Regions from separate parts of the Neobacillus sp. BP17 genome, predicted to be linked through region 2. Evidence: a T-box and tRNA genes for the amino acid it is inferred to sense, from the RefSeq annotation. Region 2 holds a T-box; the other holds one or more tRNA genes.
The links. A T-box is a leader RNA that pairs with one kind of tRNA and senses whether it is charged. The one in region 2 lies ahead of proS (proline--tRNA ligase), so its partner is inferred to be a tRNA-Pro.
Positions count from the first base shown of each region.

Region 1 (10,016 bases), 2.2 Mb from region 2:
CCCCACCTTCCTCCGGTTTGTCACCGGCAGTCACCTTAGAGTGCCCAACTGAATGCTGGCAACTAAGATCAAGGGTTGCGCTCGTTGCGGGACTTAACCCAACATCTCACGACACGAGCTGACGACAACCATGCACCACCTGTCACTCTGTCCCCCGAAGGGGAAAATCCTATCTCTAGGAGTGTCAGAGGATGTCAAGACCTGGTAAGGTTCTTCGCGTTGCTTCGAATTAAACCACATGCTCCACCGCTTGTGCGGGCCCCCGTCAATTCCTTTGAGTTTCAGCCTTGCGGCCGTACTCCCCAGGCGGAGTGCTTAATGCGTTAGCTGCAGCACTAAAGGGCGGAAACCCTCTAACACTTAGCACTCATCGTTTACGGCGTGGACTACCAGGGTATCTAATCCTGTTTGCTCCCCACGCTTTCGCGCCTCAGCGTCAGTTACAGACCAGAAAGCCGCCTTCGCCACTGGTGTTCCTCCACATCTCTACGCATTTCACCGCTACACGTGGAATTCCGCTTTCCTCTTCTGCACTCAAGTCCCCCAGTTTCCAATGACCCTCCACGGTTGAGCCGTGGGCTTTCACATCAGACTTAAAGGACCGCCTGCGCGCGCTTTACGCCCAATAATTCCGGACAACGCTTGCCACCTACGTATTACCGCGGCTGCTGGCACGTAGTTAGCCGTGGCTTTCTGGTTAGGTACCGTCAAGGTACCGGCAGTTACTCCGGTACTTGTTCTTCCCTAACAACAGAGCTTTACGACCCGAAGGCCTTCATCGCTCACGCGGCGTTGCTCCATCAGACTTTCGTCCATTGTGGAAGATTCCCTACTGCTGCCTCCCGTAGGAGTCTGGGCCGTGTCTCAGTCCCAGTGTGGCCGATCACCCTCTCAGGTCGGCTACGCATCGTCGCCTTGGTGAGCCGTTACCTCACCAACTAGCTAATGCGCCGCGGGCCCATCTGTAAGTGTCAGCCGAAACCGACTTTCAGCTTTTCCTCATGAGAGGAAAAGGATTATCCGGTATTAGCACCGGTTTCCCGGTGTTATCCCAGTCTTACAGGCAGGTTGCCCACGTGTTACTCACCCGTCCGCCGCTAGACCCCGAAGAGTCTCGCTCGACTTGCATGTATTAGGCACGCCGCCAGCGTTCGTCCTGAGCCAGGATCAAACTCTCCAAGAAAGTTGATTAGCTCATTTGTTACGTTGGCTTAGCTTCATTTCTGAAACTAAAATTTATTGTTTGTTTCACGTCTTGTTTGTTTAGTTTTCAAAGAACAATGTCTTTGTCGCTTGTGCGACTTTTCTATATTAACAGAGCTTTGATGCTGTGTCAATATCATAATTAAATATTTTTTGGTGGAGTCTAGGGGGATCGAACCCCTGACCTCCTGCGTGCAAAGCAGGCGCTCTCCCAGCTGAGCTAAGACCCCATATAATATTAGGAATGGTCGGGAAGACAGGATTCGAACCTGCGACCCCTTGGTCCCAAACCAAGTGCTCTACCAAGCTGAGCTACTTCCCGTTAAGTGCGCCCTGAGAGATTCGAACTCCCGACCTTTTGATTCGTAGTCAAACACTCTATCCAGCTGAGCTAAGGGCGCATATGAATTTAATTAATCTTAAAGTGGTGCCGAGGACCGGAATCGAACCGGTACGGTAGTCACCTACCGCAGGATTTTAAGTCCTGTGCGTCTGCCAGTTCCGCCACCCCGGCAAAAATAGAGAGCGGAAGACGGGATTCGAACCCGCGACCCCCACCTTGGCAAGGTGGTGTTCTACCACTGAACTACTTCCGCATATCATGGTAAGTTATTTTGCTATTGCAAACAACTTTGTTTATTTTACTTCGTAAAAAAACTTGGTGCGGGTGAAGGGAGTCGAACCCCCACGCCTTGCGGCGCCAGATCCTAAGTCTGGTGCGTCTGCCAATTCCGCCACACCCGCATTATTGAAAGTTATTTTGCTTTTCGCAAAAAACTCTGGTGAGCCATGAAGGACTCGAACCTTCGACCCTCTGATTAAAAGTCAGATGCTCTACCAACTGAGCTAATGGCTCGTACTAAAGGTGCCGGCGAGAGGACTTGAACCCCCAACCTACTGATTACAAGTCAGTTGCTCTACCAATTGAGCTACCCCGGCGTAATGTTTGAAAGATAAATATGGTGGAGGATGACGGGATCGAACCGCCGACCCTCTGCTTGTAAGGCAGATGCTCTCCCAGCTGAGCTAATCCTCCATATATTCAGCCTGGCAACGTCCTACTCTCACAGGGACGCGTGTCCCAACTACCATCGGCGCTGAGAAGCTTAACTTCCGTGTTCGGTATGGGAACGGGTGTGACCTTCTCGCCATTGCTGCCAGACTATTTTGTTTGAGGCTTCATTCCCTCAAAACTAGATAATGCTGAAGAAGTTTGTAAACTTGAGTTCACCTTAAAATATGGTTAAGTCCTCGAACGATTAGTATCAGTCAGCTCCACGTGTTACCACGCTTCCACCTCTGACCTATCAACCTGATCATCTTTCAGGGTTCTTACTAGCTTGCGCTATGGGAAATCTCATCTTGAGGGGGGCTTCATGCTTAGATGCTTTCAGCACTTATCCCGTCCGCACATAGCTACCCAGCGATGCTCTTGGCAGAACAACTGGTACACCAGCGGTGCGTCCATCCCGGTCCTCTCGTACTAAGGACAGCTCCTCTCAAATTTCCTGCGCCCACGACGGATAGGGACCGAACTGTCTCACGACGTTCTGAACCCAGCTCGCGTACCGCTTTAATGGGCGAACAGCCCAACCCTTGGGACCGACTACAGCCCCAGGATGCGATGAGCCGACATCGAGGTGCCAAACCTCCCCGTCGATGTGGACTCTTGGGGGAGATAAGCCTGTTATCCCCGGGGTAGCTTTTATCCGTTGAGCGATGGCCCTTCCATGCGGAACCACCGGATCACTAAGCCCGACTTTCGTCCCTGCTCGACTTGTAGGTCTCGCAGTCAAGCTCCCTTGTGCCTTTACACTCTGCGAATGATTTCCAACCATTCTGAGGGAACCTTTGGGCGCCTCCGTTACTTTTTAGGAGGCGACCGCCCCAGTCAAACTGCCCACCTGACACTGTCTCCCACCCCGATCAGGGGTGCGGGTTAGAATTTCAATACAGCCAGGGTAGTATCCCACCGACGCCTCCACCGAAGCTAGCGCTCCGGCTTCTCAGGCTCCTACCTATCCTGTACAAGCTGTACCAAAATTCAATATCAGGCTACAGTAAAGCTCCACGGGGTCTTTCCGTCCTGTCGCGGGTAACCTGCATCTTCACAGGTACTATAATTTCACCGAGTCTCTCGTTGAGACAGTGCCCAGATCGTTACGCCTTTCGTGCGGGTCGGAACTTACCCGACAAGGAATTTCGCTACCTTAGGACCGTTATAGTTACGGCCGCCGTTTACTGGGGCTTCGATTCAGAGCTTCGCTTGCGCTAACCCCTCCTCTTAACCTTCCAGCACCGGGCAGGCGTCAGCCCCTATACTTCGCCTTGCGGCTTCGCAGAGACCTGTGTTTTTGCTAAACAGTCGCCTGGGCCTATTCACTGCGGCTCTTCGAGGCTATTCACCTCAAAAAGCACCCCTTCTCCCGAAGTTACGGGGTCATTTTGCCGAGTTCCTTAACGAGAGTTCTCTCGCTCACCTTAGGATTCTCTCCTCGCCTACCTGTGTCGGTTTGCGGTACGGGCACCTTTTATCTCGCTAGAGGCTTTTCTTGGCAGTGTGGAATCAGGAACTTCGGTACTAAATTTCCCTCGCTATCACAGCTCAGCCTTATGTGAGAGGCGGATTTGCCTACCTCTCAGCCTAACTGCTTAGACGCGCATATCCAACAGCGCGCTTACCCTATCCTCCTGCGTCCCCCCATTGCTCAAACGATAAAGAGGTGGTACAGGAATATCAACCTGTTATCCATCGCCTACGCCTTTCGGCCTCGGCTTAGGTCCCGACTAACCCTGAGCGGACGAGCCTTCCTCAGGAAACCTTAGGCATTCGGTGGATGAGATTCTCACTCATCTTTCGCTACTCATACCGGCATTCTCACTTCTAAGCGCTCCACCAGTCCTTACGGTCTAGCTTCAACGCCCTTAGAACGCTCTCCTACCACTGACATCGTAGATGTCAATCCACAGCTTCGGTGATACGTTTAGCCCCGGTACATTTTCGGCGCAGAGTCACTCGACCAGTGAGCTATTACGCACTCTTTAAATGGTGGCTGCTTCTAAGCCAACATCCTGGTTGTCTAAGCAACTCCACATCCTTTTCCACTTAACGTATACTTTGGGACCTTAGCTGGTGGTCTGGGCTGTTTCCCTTTTGACTACGGATCTTATCACTCGCAGTCTGACTCCCACGGATAAGTCTTTGGCATTCGGAGTTTGTCTGAATTCGGTAACCCGATGAGGGCCCCTAGTCCAAACAGTGCTCTACCTCCAAGACTCTTACTACGTGAGGCTAGCCCTAAAGCTATTTCGGAGAGAACCAGCTATCTCCAAGTTCGATTGGAATTTCTCCGCTACCCACACCTCATCCCCGCACTTTTCAACGTGCGTGGGTTCGGGCCTCCATCCAGTGTTACCTGGACTTCACCCTGGACATGGGTAGATCACCTGGTTTCGGGTCTACGACCACATACTCATACGCCCTATTCAGACTCGCTTTCGCTGCGGCTCCGTCTCTTCAACTTAACCTTGCATGGGATCGTAACTCGCCGGTTCATTCTACAAAAGGCACGCCATCACCCATGAACGGGCTCTGACTACTTGTAGGCACACGGTTTCAGGAACTATTTCACTCCCCTTCCGGGGTGCTTTTCACCTTTCCCTCACGGTACTGGTTCACTATCGGTCACTAGGGAGTATTTAGCCTTGGGAGATGGTCCTCCCTGCTTCCGACCGGATTTCACGTGTCCGGCCGTACTCAGGATCCACTCAGGAGGGAACGAAGTTTCGACTACAGGGTTTTTACCTTCTCTGACGGACCTTTCCAGGTCGCTTCATCTACCCCGTTCCTTTGTAACTCCATGTTGAGTGTCCTACAACCCCAAGAGGCAAGCCTCTTGGTTTGGGCTATGTCCCGTTTCGCTCGCCGCTACTCAGGGAATCGCGTTTGCTTTCTCTTCCTCCGGGTACTTAGATGTTTCAGTTCCCCGGGTATGCCTTCCATACCCTATGTATTCAGGTAAAGATACTGTTCCATTACGAACAGTGGGTTCCCCCATTCGGAAATCTCCGGATCAAAGCTTACTTACAGCTCCCCGAAGCATATCGGTGTTAGTCCCGTCCTTCATCGGCTCCTAGTGCCAAGGCATTCACCGTGCGCCCTTTCTAACTTAACCTAAAAGGTTATTCTCTTAACTTCATAAGAGAGAAAACTAAAATGGCGATTACTCGATGTTTACTTTGCTTCTTCATTACGATTATCTAGTTTTCAAAGAACGATTAAAAAAAGCTTTGAGAGAATTGCTCCCTCAAAACTAAACAAACAAAGATCGTGTACAAACTGTTTTGTCTGGCTCACAAGTCCAGCTTTATCCTTAGAAAGGAGGTGATCCAGCCGCACCTTCCGATACGGCTACCTTGTTACGACTTCACCCCAATCATCTGTCCCACCTTAGGCGGCTGGCTCCTTACGGTTACCCCACCGACTTCGGGTGTTACAAACTCTCGTGGTGTGACGGGCGGTGTGTACAAGGCCCGGGAACGTATTCACCGCGGCATGCTGATCCGCGATTACTAGCGATTCCGGCTTCATGCAGGCGAGTTGCAGCCTGCAATCCGAACTGAGAATGGTTTTATGGGATTGGCTAAACCTCGCGGTCTTGCAGCCCTTTGTACCATCCATTGTAGCACGTGTGTAGCCCAGGTCATAAGGGGCATGATGATTTGACGTCATCCCCACCTTCCTCCGGTTTGTCACCGGCAGTCACCTTAGAGTGCCCAACTGAATGCTGGCAACTAAGATCAAGGGTTGCGCTCGTTGCGGGACTTAACCCAACATCTCACGACACGAGCTGACGACAACCATGCACCACCTGTCACTCTGTCCCCCGAAGGGGAAAATCCTATCTCTAGGAGTGTCAGAGGATGTCAAGACCTGGTAAGGTTCTTCGCGTTGCTTCGAATTAAACCACATGCTCCACCGCTTGTGCGGGCCCCCGTCAATTCCTTTGAGTTTCAGCCTTGCGGCCGTACTCCCCAGGCGGAGTGCTTAATGCGTTAGCTGCAGCACTAAAGGGCGGAAACCCTCTAACACTTAGCACTCATCGTTTACGGCGTGGACTACCAGGGTATCTAATCCTGTTTGCTCCCCACGCTTTCGCGCCTCAGCGTCAGTTACAGACCAGAAAGCCGCCTTCGCCACTGGTGTTCCTCCACATCTCTACGCATTTCACCGCTACACGTGGAATTCCGCTTTCCTCTTCTGCACTCAAGTCCCCCAGTTTCCAATGACCCTCCACGGTTGAGCCGTGGGCTTTCACATCAGACTTAAAGGACCGCCTGCGCGCGCTTTACGCCCAATAATTCCGGACAACGCTTGCCACCTACGTATTACCGCGGCTGCTGGCACGTAGTTAGCCGTGGCTTTCTGGTTAGGTACCGTCAAGGTACCGGCAGTTACTCCGGTACTTGTTCTTCCCTAACAACAGAGCTTTACGACCCGAAGGCCTTCATCGCTCACGCGGCGTTGCTCCATCAGACTTTCGTCCATTGTGGAAGATTCCCTACTGCTGCCTCCCGTAGGAGTCTGGGCCGTGTCTCAGTCCCAGTGTGGCCGATCACCCTCTCAGGTCGGCTACGCATCGTCGCCTTGGTGAGCCGTTACCTCACCAACTAGCTAATGCGCCGCGGGCCCATCTGTAAGTGTCAGCCGAAACCGACTTTCAGCTTTTCCTCATGAGAGGAAAAGGATTATCCGGTATTAGCACCGGTTTCCCGGTGTTATCCCAGTCTTACAGGCAGGTTGCCCACGTGTTACTCACCCGTCCGCCGCTAGACTCCGAAGAGTCTCGCTCGACTTGCATGTATTAGGCACGCCGCCAGCGTTCGTCCTGAGCCAGGATCAAACTCTCCAAGAAAGTTGATTAGCTCATTTGTTACGTTGGCTTAGCTTCTTAAAAGAAGCTAAAATAAATTGTTTGTTTGCACGATTTTGTTTGTTTAGTTTTCAAGGATCAATTACCCAATCGCCTTAAGGCGACTTTATAATCTTATCAAGTTATTCACTGAAAGTCAACAACTTTTTTAATTTATTTTTCTCACTGCGTCTGTCTCGCAGCAACAGATATTAATATACCACCATTCGAGAACAGGTGCAATAGTATTTTACGATTTTCCCTTAAAAATATCCAAAGTAATAATATTCTTACTCTTCCTCGTTATAAATATAAAAAAAGTGCCAGTAACATGGCACTTTTTTACGTATTATTTATGACGCATAAGCGGGAATAATAGTACGTCACGGATGGATGGAGAATTAGTAAGCAGCATAACTAAACGGTCAATTCCAATTCCTAATCCTCCCGTTGGCGGCATACCATATTCTAACGCTTCAACGAAGTCGTCGTCCATCATGTGAGCTTCGTCGTTTCCTTGTTCACGTTCTTTTAATTGCGCTTCAAACCGTTCTCTTTGATCAATCGGATCATTCAGCTCTGTAAATGCATTCGCATGTTCACGAGCAACAATGAACAATTCAAAACGGTCTGTGAAGCGTGGGTCCTCATCATTTTTCTTCGCAAGTGGTGAGATTTCGACAGGATGTCCGTAAATAAAAGTAGGCTGGATTAATTTCTCCTCTACCTTTTGTTCGAAGAATTCATTAACAATATGGCCATAAAGCATGTTGTTATTAATTTCAACCCCGTGTTCTTTCGCAAGGTCACGAGCTTCTTCTACACTCATCTCTTTCCAAAAGTCTGCACCAGTGTATTCTTTGATGGCATCTACCATGTGAAGTCTTTTCCACTCAGGTTTAAGGTCTACCTCATAATCGCCATATTGAACCGTAGTTGAGCCAACTACTTCTTGGGCAATATGAGCAATTAGATTCTCTGTCAGACTCATGATATCACGGTAATCCGCATAAGCCTCATAGAGTTCAATCATTGTAAATTCAGGATTGTGACGAGTCGAGACACCTTCGTTCCGGAAAACACGGCCAATTTCATATACCTTTTCCAAACCGCCCACAATCAATCGTTTTAAGTGCAGTTCAATCGCAATCCTCATAAATAATGGCATATCCAAAGCATTGTGATGTGTTATGAATGGACGTGCAGATGCACCGCCAGCAATGGAATGCATCATTGGTGTTTCAACTTCTAAATAGCCGTGGTCATCTAAATACCGACGCATTGATTGAATAATACGGCTTCTTGAAATAAATGTAGCCTTACTTTCTTGACTCATAATTAAGTCTAAATACCGTTGACGGTAGCGCTGTTCAACATCCTTAAGTCCATGAAATTTATCAGGAAGCGGGCGTAACGCCTTTGTTAAAAACACAAAGTTTTCCACTTTAACTGATAATTCGCCTACTTTTGTTTTAAATAGTGTTCCGGATACACCAATTATGTCTCCTAGGTCTGAAGAATCGAATAGTTTATAATTCTCCTCACCGACTGCATCTTGACGAACATAGACTTGAATTTGACCTGTTAAATCTTGAAGGTGCGCAAAGCCTGCTTTTCCTTTTCCACGCTTCGTCATAATCCGACCTGCTAAAGAAACGGAAACATTTTTGGCTTCGATCTCTTCTTTTTCTAATTCTGCATATTGCTCAACTAATTCCTTTGTGTTGTGTGAGCGGTCAAAACGTTTCCCGAATGGATCAAGACCATTTTCACGCATGGTATTCATTTTTTCACGTCTGACCATTAATTGGTCATTCAAATCTTCCTGACTCATAAAATCAACTCCAATAATCTTTTATTATGTAAAATGCTATTAATAAGGCGATCCCATTTTTCTACATACTTTATTATTTTACACAAACTTATACTTTCAGACATCAAAAAAGATGTTATTAAAATAAAAACTGCCAGTTTTTTCACTGGCAGCATCCAATTTAGTATAGAAAGACACTTTAAGTGACAGGTTTATCCTACAATTAACTGACTTTGTTCTTTTGCTTCGACTTCTGTGACCAATTCGTTTAGTAGTGTTACTAATTGATTCCTAGTATCACATTCATTGATCGCATTACGAACCGTGGCGTTACCGGGCACCCCTTTTAAATACCAAGCAGCATGCTTACGCATTTCACGAACAGCAACATATTCACTTTTAAGCGCGATTAAGCGGTCTAGATGAAGGATGCATACATCAATCTTTTCTCTAACAGATGGTTGAGGCATCAAGATACCAGTTTCTAAATACTGAACCGTACGGTAGATCATCCAAGGATCACCTAAAGCCGCTCTTCCGATCATTACCCCGTCTGCACCAGTTTCTTCAAGCATACGTTTGGCATCTTCCGGTGTATGAACATCACCATTACCAATCAACGGAATATTTAGGTTTCGCTTAACTTCACGAATGATGTCCCAGTTAGCACTGCCCTCATACATCTGAACACGTGTTCGTCCATGCAGGGATACCGCCTTCCCTCCAGCACGTTCAACAGCTTGGGCATTTTTCACAGCAAAAATATGCTCATCATCCCAGCCCATCCTCATTTTTACAGTTACAGGTTTTTCAACCTCTGCGACCACAGCTGAAACCATCTCGTAAATTTTATTAGGGTCAAGCAGCCACTTTGCCCCGGCATCACATTTGGTGATTTTAGGAACAGGGCAACCCATATTAATATCAATAATGTCTGCATTAGTATTCTGATCAACGAATTTAGCTGCTTCGACAAGCGTTTTTTTCTCTCCGCCAAAGATTTGCAAGCTTAATGGCTTTTCACGCTCATCGATATAAAGCATATTCATTGTTTTTTCATTTTTATGAATGATGCCTTTATCACTCAC
Region 1 is NZ_CM184198.1:82,481-92,496, reverse strand. It holds rRNA gene AC4QJR_RS00490 (16S ribosomal RNA) at 1-1,183, opposite strand, end outside; tRNA gene AC4QJR_RS00485 (tRNA-Ala) at 1,358-1,433, opposite strand; tRNA gene AC4QJR_RS00480 (tRNA-Pro) at 1,449-1,525, opposite strand; tRNA gene AC4QJR_RS00475 (tRNA-Arg) at 1,531-1,604, opposite strand; tRNA gene AC4QJR_RS00470 (tRNA-Leu) at 1,629-1,717, opposite strand; tRNA gene AC4QJR_RS00465 (tRNA-Gly) at 1,728-1,799, opposite strand; tRNA gene AC4QJR_RS00460 (tRNA-Leu) at 1,863-1,947, opposite strand; tRNA gene AC4QJR_RS00455 (tRNA-Lys) at 1,984-2,059, opposite strand; tRNA gene AC4QJR_RS00450 (tRNA-Thr) at 2,070-2,142, opposite strand; tRNA gene AC4QJR_RS00445 (tRNA-Val) at 2,164-2,239, opposite strand; rRNA gene rrf (5S ribosomal RNA) at 2,249-2,365, opposite strand; rRNA gene AC4QJR_RS00435 (23S ribosomal RNA) at 2,443-5,378, opposite strand; rRNA gene AC4QJR_RS00430 (16S ribosomal RNA) at 5,581-7,118, opposite strand; gene lysS (lysine--tRNA ligase) at 7,465-8,949, opposite strand; gene dusB (tRNA dihydrouridine synthase DusB) at 9,141-10,016, opposite strand, start outside.
Region 1: it encodes a tRNA-Pro, which carries the amino acid that the T-box ahead of proS (proline--tRNA ligase) is inferred to sense. The anticodon was not compared.

Region 2 (10,016 bases):
GGATCCCATTTCCATAACAACATTCCTAATTTTCTTAAACAAATATATGACGCCAATTAGAATAAAAAGGACGATAATTGTTAGAAACACGTATCTCTTAATGGCTTCAAAAAATATATCCCATTGTGGTCCAAGGCTTTTTCCAATAAAAATAAAACTCGAAACCCAAAGGGTCGATCCAATTCCCGTATATAAAGTATAAACCTTAATTGGAACACGAGTGATCCCTGAAAAATAACCGATGAAATGTCTAAATACGGGGATGAACAATGATATGAGTAACAGTTTATTTCCATATTTTCTTATCCAATTTGAAATGGCCTCTAATCGCTCTGACTCTATATGAATCCGCTTGCCATGCTTTTCAAAAAATTGCATACCGAGCTTAAATCCCACCCAATAGGAGAGCAGCATACCTAAGGTACATCCTAATGCTGAGGAGAGAATACTACCGAACCAATTGAGTTGTTCAAGAAAGGATAGAAAACCTGCATATGCCAGCACTGCTTCCATCGGGATTGGAAGCGCCAATATTCCTAGCGCAATCGAAAGAAAAAGAACAAGGTATCCATACTCGTTCATAATTGTGGTTAAATATTGCAATGATGAAAGCTCCTTTCTCTTTTTGGATTTATATCAATTAATTTTCATTAATCAATATTGGTATTTTATCCATTCTTCTCTAATATAGTATCGCTTTCCATCAATTTATTGGTATTTTAAAAATAGTATTTGCAAAAGCATTAAAAAAGCCGATTTCCAGCAGAAATCGGCTTTTTTTACTATTCTTCTAGATTCCCCATTGGTCCAAAGAATTCAAAGTGAATTCGATCTTCAGTTACACCAATTTCCTTTAATGATCGATTAATTGCTTTCATAAATGGTACCGGTCCACAGAAATAAAAATCCGCATCCTTTGAATTGACTTTTTCTTGCAGCCAATCGCGAGTTACATATCCTTCCACATCAAATCGATTATTTTTGCGGTCTTCTTCTGTTGGTGAATCATAGAAGAAATATGAATTGACATTGTCTAATTTCGATAATTCCTCTACTTCAGCTCTTAAAGCATGGACATTTCCATTGGCAGCGGCATGAACAAAAGTGACGTTCCGTTCTGGCTGAACCTCTACAACTGTCTTTAACATACTCATCATTGGTGTTAAACCAACCCCCCCACTAAGTAACACGACAGGAGTATTTTTTTCAGTATTTAAAACAAAGTCGCCTGCTGGAGCACTAACTTTTAAAATATCACCTTGATTCACACCATCATGTAAATAGTTGGACACCATACCATCTGGATTTTCAGTTCCCGCCTCACGTTTCACGCTGATTCGGTAATAACCCTTACCCGGAGCATCTGATAGGCTGTATTGACGAATATGAGTAAAGTTTTCACCAGCTATTTCTAATTTGATACTAATATATTGTCCAGGGGTAAAATCTGCAATTGCCTTATGATCTTCAGGTGTTAAGTAAAACGAGGTAATCACTTCACTTTCCACTACTTTTCGATCAACAATGAAATTGCGGAATCCACTCCAGCCTCCTTGTTTATTTACTGTTTCATCATATAATTCTGCCTCAACACTGATAAAAACATCGGCAATGACATTATATGCTGCTGCCCATGCATCAATAATTTCATCTGTTGCTGCATCACCTAGTACATCCTTAATGGCTAGTAAAAGATGTTTCCCAACAATTGGATAATGCTCTGGCAAAATTCCAAGACTTCTATGCTTTTCCGCTATTTGTTTTACAACCGGAAGAATTACCTCCAGATTATCAATATACATGGCAGCGGCATAGACCGTTCCAGCCAATGCCTTTTGTTGTCTACCTTGTTTTTGATTGGCATGATTAAAGATATTTAATAATTCAGGATGGTTAGCAAACATCAATTGGTAAAACCGAGTGGTAATGGCTTCACCATGTTTTTCTAATACAGGTACAGTAGATTTAATAATTCCAATTGTTTTTTGATCTAACATGAATAACACTCCCTATGTAATTTTGTAATTACTATTCTCATAGTGATTATATGAAATTTCATACGCGTATTAAGTGATTCAAATCACACATCGCTATTTTTGAATAATTCGAACTAGGTACATTAGTCACAAAATGTTCACTTTTGAATATGACAAATATAACTTGTCGTAAAATATGCATTCTTGTAATGTTGATTCTAGTTATCATAATATATCAAAAATACACAAATTTTCGGCCGCACTTTTGCGGTTTAGATACTTAAGTTAGGGATATTTACCCGAGGAAGAGGATTAAGATGAACAAAGCAAAAATTGCGTGGATCACTGACACCACGGCTTCTCTCAGCAAAGAATTTATTGAGCAAAATAATATTCATGTGGTTCCACTAAATATTGTCATTAACCAAGAGTCCTACAAGGAAACAATAGATATCACTCAAAAAGAGTTTTACGAGCGAATGAAAAAGGAAGACTCGAAATTCCAAACCTCCCAGCCAGGACTTGGTGATTTTGTGGAACTTTATACAAAGTTAAAGGAAAACTATGATTTTGGAATCGCTATCCATGCCTCCAGCTTACTATCCGGAACATTTCAAACCTCTGTGATGGCAGCGGAAATGGCTGATTTTAAATTGGTACCTATCGATTCCATGACTGGCTCCTACCCACTCTCATTTTTAATAAAAAAAGGGATTGAACTAGTAGAACAAGGCTATGAAATCAGTGAAGTGGAGGCCAAACTTAATGGATTACGCGAGCACACTCGTTTATATTTAGTCCCATCAAATTTGGACCAACTCAAAAAAAGCGGCAGAGTATCCGGAGGCCAAGCCATCCTAGCCTCCCTATTTAATATCAAGCCTATATTAGCAATTGAAGATGGAGGCGCTAAAATAAAAGATAAAGTTAGAACAGAAAAAAAATCCATTGCATGGTTAATAAATAATTTAAAAACCGATTTGGAAACAAAAACTGTTAGGAAAGCAGCTATTGTCCATGCTAACGATATCGAACGGGCAACTGCGTTAGAGAAATTAGTCAACGAAACTTTTCCGGAAATTGAAACGGAAATAATGATGCTAATTACTGATGCCGGAGTGCATACGGGGGTTGGAACTCTAGGACTTTCGTGGGTTTGCGAATAATAGAAAAAAGGACTGATGAATTCAGTCCTTTTTTCTATTATTCGGTTGCAAGAGATTCAACATGTTGTAACGTTAGAAGTTATTTGTGCCCGTTACATCGAAAAAGAGATGATTACGGGAACAATTGGACTCAAGTCGTTCCCCTCCCATTATTAAATGTGTAGGCACTAAATGCAATTAATTCTTCTAATATTATACTCTATTTCAAAAATATGTTAGAGTTTTCCTCCACTTTAATCTATTATTTATATAAGAAGTTTAAAAATAACATGAAATGGGTTTGAAATGATGAAAAATAAGAAAAGAGTGTTTGTATTGTTAGGTGTTCTTGTTACTTTAGGTTTGATTTATATCGGATTTTTACAATTTAAAATTAGTCAATATAGTCATAAAGACGTTCCTAAAAATGCAGACTATTTGATTGTTCTCGGGGCAAGGGTGAAAGGCACCGTCCCTTCCCTTGCATTTGCGAGTAGAATTAATGCGGCAGCAGATTATTTAAAGAAAAATAAAAATACAATTGTCATCGCATCTGGTGGAAAGGGACCTAGTGAAGATATCTCTGAAGCGGAATCGATTAGGAGAGAACTGGTCGAGCAGGGCATAAGCGATGCTCGGATTATTTTAGAGGATAAATCGACTGATACGTATGAAAATATTAACTTTTCTAAAAGGCTTATTCCTAAGGGTGAAAGGCTTGGTCTGGTAGTGACAAATAATTTTCATCTCTACCGTGCCGTCTCCATTGCTCGAGACTACGGACTAGAGGTGCACGGACTTCCAGCAGAAACTCCATGGATCGCCGTGCCAAAATCCTATTCACGTGAATATTTAGCCATTACAAAATTTTATTTAAAGAGATATATCCTTGACTAATTTTTTAAAAAAAGAGTACTGTGATTCAGTACTCTTTTGTTATTAATCTTTGGTTGTTTTTGCATAAATACATGTATCTCGTAATCCTTTACCATCAGCAGAAAGTCCATCATTTTGTAAAATCCCCTCTAAGTTAAATCCTAGTCGTTCAGGAATGGCCCTGCTCTTGATATTTTGGGAGTCGCAGCGGATTTCCACCCGATTTGCTTTAAGTTCGGTAAAGGCAAATTTAGTAATTGCCTCGGTTGCTTCGGTAATATACCCTTTCCCGCTATAGCGAGAATCAATCCAGTAGCCAATCTCAAACTTCGGAATACTCCAGTTGATTCTGTGCAAACCTGATGAACCTATGAATCCCCCTGTTTCCCGATTAAAAATATGTAACCTCAAATCCTCACGGGTTAGAAACTTGGCATGTGCATCACGAATATTAATTTCAACATCGTCCTCTGTTTGCTCTAGATGGGCCCAAGGCATCCAGTCTTTTAGTTCGGTTAAGGACGCCTGCATGGCTTGGTAAACAGCTTTACCATCTCCGGGTAAAGGCTTGCGTATTTGCAATCTCTCTGTGTAAAACTCTTCTGAAAAATCTAATAGTATTGGTTTCATAATTTTGCCCTCCTTGTGATTTAAAATATTCGTTGCTGGTTTTGTAATTCCTTTTTCAAAAAAAATGACCTTGGAATGGATTCGCTGATTGGATGGGAAAATTCGCTGATTAATTAAGAAGATTCGCTGATAGAATAGTGGAATTCGCCGATAGAATCATTAAATTCGCTGATAGGAAAAGCCGCTGATTAACAGCAGAAAAAAATTTGCTCATTTAACTGTGAAATTCGCTCATCGATTCCAAAAATTCGCTCATTACCCAAATATCGCCTCGATATGGTACTAAAAAAGACTCTTCCCATACAAGGAAGAGCCCCAAAATTGCTGTTTTTAGTATGCTTTTGCCCAATAAACCATCTTGTCAGCATCTTTTCCACAGCAGACACATTTTTCCGATACTTGTTCTTGCTCAAATGGAATACATCTTGATGTTGCTCCAGTATCTTCTTTGATTTTTTCCTCGCAGGCTAATTCGCCGCACCACATCGCCTTAATGAAACCAGGTTTCGCTTCAAGTGACTCTTTTAATTCACCTAGAGATAAAGCAACTGAGGTTCTTTCTTCTCGGTGATTTAGAGCCTTATTATAAAGATTTGTTTGGATTTCATCTAATAACTCAACAAGCTTTGTTTCTAATTGATCTAGTGGAACGAACACTTTTTCTAAAGTATCGCGTCTTACTAAAACCACTTGCTTGTTTTCGATATCTTTAGGTCCAACTTCTAGACGGACTGGAATACCCTTCATCTCATATTCATTGAACTTCCAGCCTGGTTTTTTATCGCTGGCATCAATATCGACACGAGCAACTTTTCCAAGGGACGTTTTCAAATCATAAGCAAAATCAAGGACGCCTTCTTTATGCTGCGCAATTGGCACAATCATCACTTGAGTTGGCGCTGCTTTTGGTGGAATTACGAGACCACGGTCGTCGCCGTGAACCATGATTAATGCACCGATAATTCTTGTTGTAAAGCCCCATGACGTTTGATGCACGTACTGAAGCTTTCCTTCTTTGTCCGTATACTGTATGTTAAAAGCCTCAGCAAATCCTGTACCAAAGTGGTGAGAAGTACCTGACTGTAATGCTTTTCCATCGTGCATTAAGCTTTCAATGGTAAAAGTCGCTTTTGCACCGGCAAACTTTTCTTTTTCCGTTTTTTGTCCTTTTACAACCGGAATTGCAAGGATTTCTTCACAGACAGCGGCATATACATTTAGCATTTTAATGGTTTCTTCCATTGCATCTTCGTCAGTCGCATGGGCAGTATGACCTTCCTGCCATAAAAACTCTAATGTCCGCAGGAACGGACGAGTTGTTTTTTCCCACCGTACAACGTTTGCCCATTGGTTATAGAGCTTAGGGAGATCCCGGTAAGAATGAATAATGTTGCTATAATGCTCACAGAAAAGAACTTCAGATGTTGGTCGCACAACCAATCGTTCTGCTAATGGTTCAGACCCGCCATGTGTAACCCATGCCACTTCAGGTGCAAAACCTTCGACATGATCTTTTTCTTTTTGAAGCAAGCTTTCAGGAATGAACAATGGCATATAAACATTCTCATGCCCAGTTTCCTTTATTCGCCGATCCAGCTCATTTTTTATATTTTCCCATAAAGCATAGCCATACGGGCGGATAATCATTGAACCACGCACACTTGAATAATCAATTAAATCAGCCTTAGTGACGACATCTGTATACCACTGGGCGAAATCATCGTCCATTGCCGTAACATCTTTTACAAATTCTTTTGCCATGTTTGACACCTCATTATTTTTTTAAAATAAAGATATGGGCGTATCCGCTTTTCTGCACAAAAAGACCTTGATCCTAAAAAGGGACCAAGGCCTGGCGGTACCACCCTAAATTCATAAAGCAAAATTGCTCTATACACTTTCCTTGATAACGGACATGATCCGCATGTATCTTTAAATTCGATACAGAACTCGGGTGGCAGGTTCAAATGACCGTCTTAAGAAACCTCACACCAATGGTTTCCTCTCTTGGTAAGACCATTTCACTTTACTAATCCCCGTCATAGTTTCAATAGTATTTTTGAAAATTATATATTTCAAAATGAAAAAAGTCAATTTTTTTATGGAATATTTTTCTGATGTCAACAAATTACCTTCTCATTGACTTTAAACATGTGTATAAATCGGTTAAAATGCTAGTAATTATAAAAAATGGGGTGGTGGTTTCCATGGATAAAGAAAAAGATGATCTCCGACAAGAGGAAGAAGAGAAAGAATTTTTGCTAGAATATATCAGGATGCAAAATGAGGCAATGAAACGGATTTATAAAAATACCCTTGATAAAGAAAAAAAGGAATAAATACATCTCCCAAAAACTACACATGACTTATCTTCCCTCAACAATATTCATAAAACGTTCATATTAATCACTGAATATACAAATTTAAACGGCTTATTTGCATTTATAATACTCTTATGTTGTTAATCAATCACACGTAAGAGGAGACCAAAAATGAATATATTTACGATCATTACGGCAATTATAGTTTCCACTGGAACCGGATATTCCATCTATTCTGTCTACCGCCATAAAAATAAACTAGCTACTACCTCTGGAACAATGATTAGTATGGTTATTGCAGTGATTACCGGTTTACTGACCGGCAGTATCATTGGCATCATTTCAGGTGAGATTTTTCTAGTAGTCGGAGTCAGTATGATTATCGGATTTGTCATTGGCTTCTTAGCAGGCCACCCAATCGGGATTTTAGCTATCTTAATGGGCTCTATTTCTGGTCTAATAGGCGGAATTATCGGCGCCATCCTTGGTGCATTTATTCAATTTATTAATCCAACAATTCTATTAGGAATCTTGTTAGGATTCTATATCCTGATTATTGGATTCGTGATTATGTATATTTTCGTTGAATCCAATAATAAATTATCCCTTGATACACAGGAACTTTCGCCATTTGCGATTATCGCTGGAGGAATTGTGCTGGTATCGTTATTTCTGTTTATGTATAGCAGTGATTTGGTAGAAATTCCGGGTCAAAGTAAATCAAACCAAACAGAAACTGCCCAAGCCGCTGAAAGTCAAGAAGTTCCCAAAACGGAAGTGGATGTAACAAAGGAAAGCAAGCCGCTTGTTAAGATGGAGGTCACCACCCAGGGGTATACCCCAAATGTCATTCGTGTCAAAAAAGGTGTTCCGGTTGAACTAGATATAAACAACCCGCTTGATAGTACGAATTGTATCTCCACCTTTATGATTCCTGAATTTAATATTAACAATGTCAACTTAAAAACGGGTACTACAAAACTAACCTTTACTCCTGATCATTCAGGCACATACACCTTTAGCTGTGGAATGCAAATGTTTAAAGGGACAATTATTGTAGAATAGACTGGACAAAAAGCACACGAATTTCTGAAGTGACACCCGTCAAGTAGACAGTGGAAATAAATAAATGACACTAAGCGGCTTGAGCCCTGTATTCTAAGGGGCTTAGGCCGTTTAGTTTTTTTTGTAATCGTTCATAATTATAAAATTTTATGTACTCCTCAATGTCTTTCTTCAGCTCTTCAAAGGTGCTGTACTTGTTCAGATAATACTTTTCACTTTTCAATGTTCCCCAAAAAGCTTCCATTGGTCCATTATCGATACACCTTCCGACCCTCGACATACTCTGAACCAGCTCTGCCTTATCAATTTTCCTTTTAAAAGTAGGGGAAGTGTATTGAAATCCTCGATCACTATGGAGGATAGGTTTTGCTCCTGGGTTAGTTTCCAAAGCTAAATCGAGGGTTTTAAATACCAATGGATTATTATTTGAATTGCCTAATACATAACTGACAATGGATCCATCGTACAAATCTAAAATCGCACTTAAATAAGCTTTTTGTGAGACTCCATACTTCAATTCAGTTACATCTGTTAACCATTTTTCATTTTGCTTCTCTGCGTGGAACTCTCTGTTCAAGATGTTCTCAGCTACATGTTGTGGAGTGCTTGGCTTATACTTTTTCCTTTTGCGTCTAATAACGGATTGTATTCCAGCTATTCTCATTAATCGATACACTCGTTTATGATTAATGGACTTTGGTAAGGTACGATTTAGGTTCATCGTAATGCGGCGGTATCCATATATACCGTCCACTTTCTTATATAGACGTTTTATCTCCTCCAGGATTTCCTCATTCATCTTTTCATTCTCAGGAGGGGTGCGATTAAGCCATTTATAATAAGAAGAGCGTTGAATTCTCGCAATTTCACATAATAGCACAATGGAGAATTTCTCTTTCTCATGAAGTTCTTGAATAGCTGTATATTTATCGGCCAAACGGACCTGGCTTATCTCTTTAACCGCCTCCTTTCGAGTTCCTCCAACTTTTTTAAGAATGCATTCTCCGCCCGAAGGCGTTCATTTTCCTGCTCTAACCGCTTCATTTCGCGCTGTATTTTCTCTTCAGGGGTTAACTCTGATTCCGTTTTACGCTTCCCCCTCTTATCTTCTAGACCGTCCGGTCCTTCCTTCTCAAACTTCTTTATCCATTGATACACCTGTTGATAGGAAACATTAAAGTGATCAGATGTTTGTTGATAGTTTTTCCCGTTCTGTATGCAATACATAACAATCTCAAATCGTTCCTCTAATGTCGTGGATCGGCCTTTAATCATAGAGTTCTTCTCCCTTTTCGTCTCTTCTATTTCTCTATGATCATTATAAATCCTAATCCATCCTTGTAACACTGAACGACTTGATATTTCATACTTACGTACAATCTCAACTTGAGAGAATTGACCCGAAAGAAAGTCATTAACCGCAGCTGTTTTTACTTTCTTCGAATACCGCTTCCATTCCCCCGAACCCTGAAGCCATTCAGTTCCATATGTCTGAAATTGATAAATCCAATCATTCAGAGTTCTAGAAGATATGTGGTGTTGTTTACAAAAGTCTGAAACTGAGATTTTTCTGTTTTCATAAGCCGTTATTATCTCAAATTTTTCTTGTGATGAATATTTCCCCATAGAAAAAGCCCCCAAAAAAGTAAACAGATTTTTATTATTTCATCTGTCTACTTTATCGGGAGCATATCATTCTATCGTGTGCTTTTACATTATTAATCTATTCAAATAAGCTTTCTGCCTGCCGCTTCTTTCGCTTATTTTCTGCAGCGATAACTTTCATAGAAAGATAGATTCCTGTCCCTGTTAGAATCATTAAGGCAACGGCGGTTAAATCTATTAACCATTTCACATTTGTATTGCCAATTCTACCTTCATGAAGGCCCCGGATGATTGACATAATCGACCCTTGCCCCGGCCTTTGTCCACGAATTCCCTCCGGCAGGTTTCCATTTTCCCTAAAGTCGCGTTGCCCTTGGAACTGACCGTTTCCATTCTGA
Region 2 is NZ_CM184198.1:2,274,495-2,284,510, reverse strand. It holds gene AC4QJR_RS10920 (DedA family protein) at 1-603, opposite strand, end outside; gene hmpA (NO-inducible flavohemoprotein) at 783-1,997, opposite strand; gene AC4QJR_RS10910 (DegV family protein) at 2,294-3,142, shown strand; gene AC4QJR_RS10905 (YdcF family protein) at 3,428-4,018, shown strand; gene AC4QJR_RS10900 (GNAT family N-acetyltransferase) at 4,061-4,627, opposite strand; gene proS (proline--tRNA ligase) at 4,958-6,397, opposite strand; T-box leader at 6,465-6,679, opposite strand; gene AC4QJR_RS10890 (hypothetical protein) at 6,835-6,966, shown strand; gene AC4QJR_RS10885 (cupredoxin domain-containing protein) at 7,120-8,013, shown strand; one part of gene AC4QJR_RS10880 (IS3 family transposase) at 8,084-8,994, opposite strand; one part of gene AC4QJR_RS10880 (IS3 family transposase) at 8,994-9,639, opposite strand; gene AC4QJR_RS10875 (PepSY-associated TM helix domain-containing protein) at 9,737-10,016, opposite strand, start outside.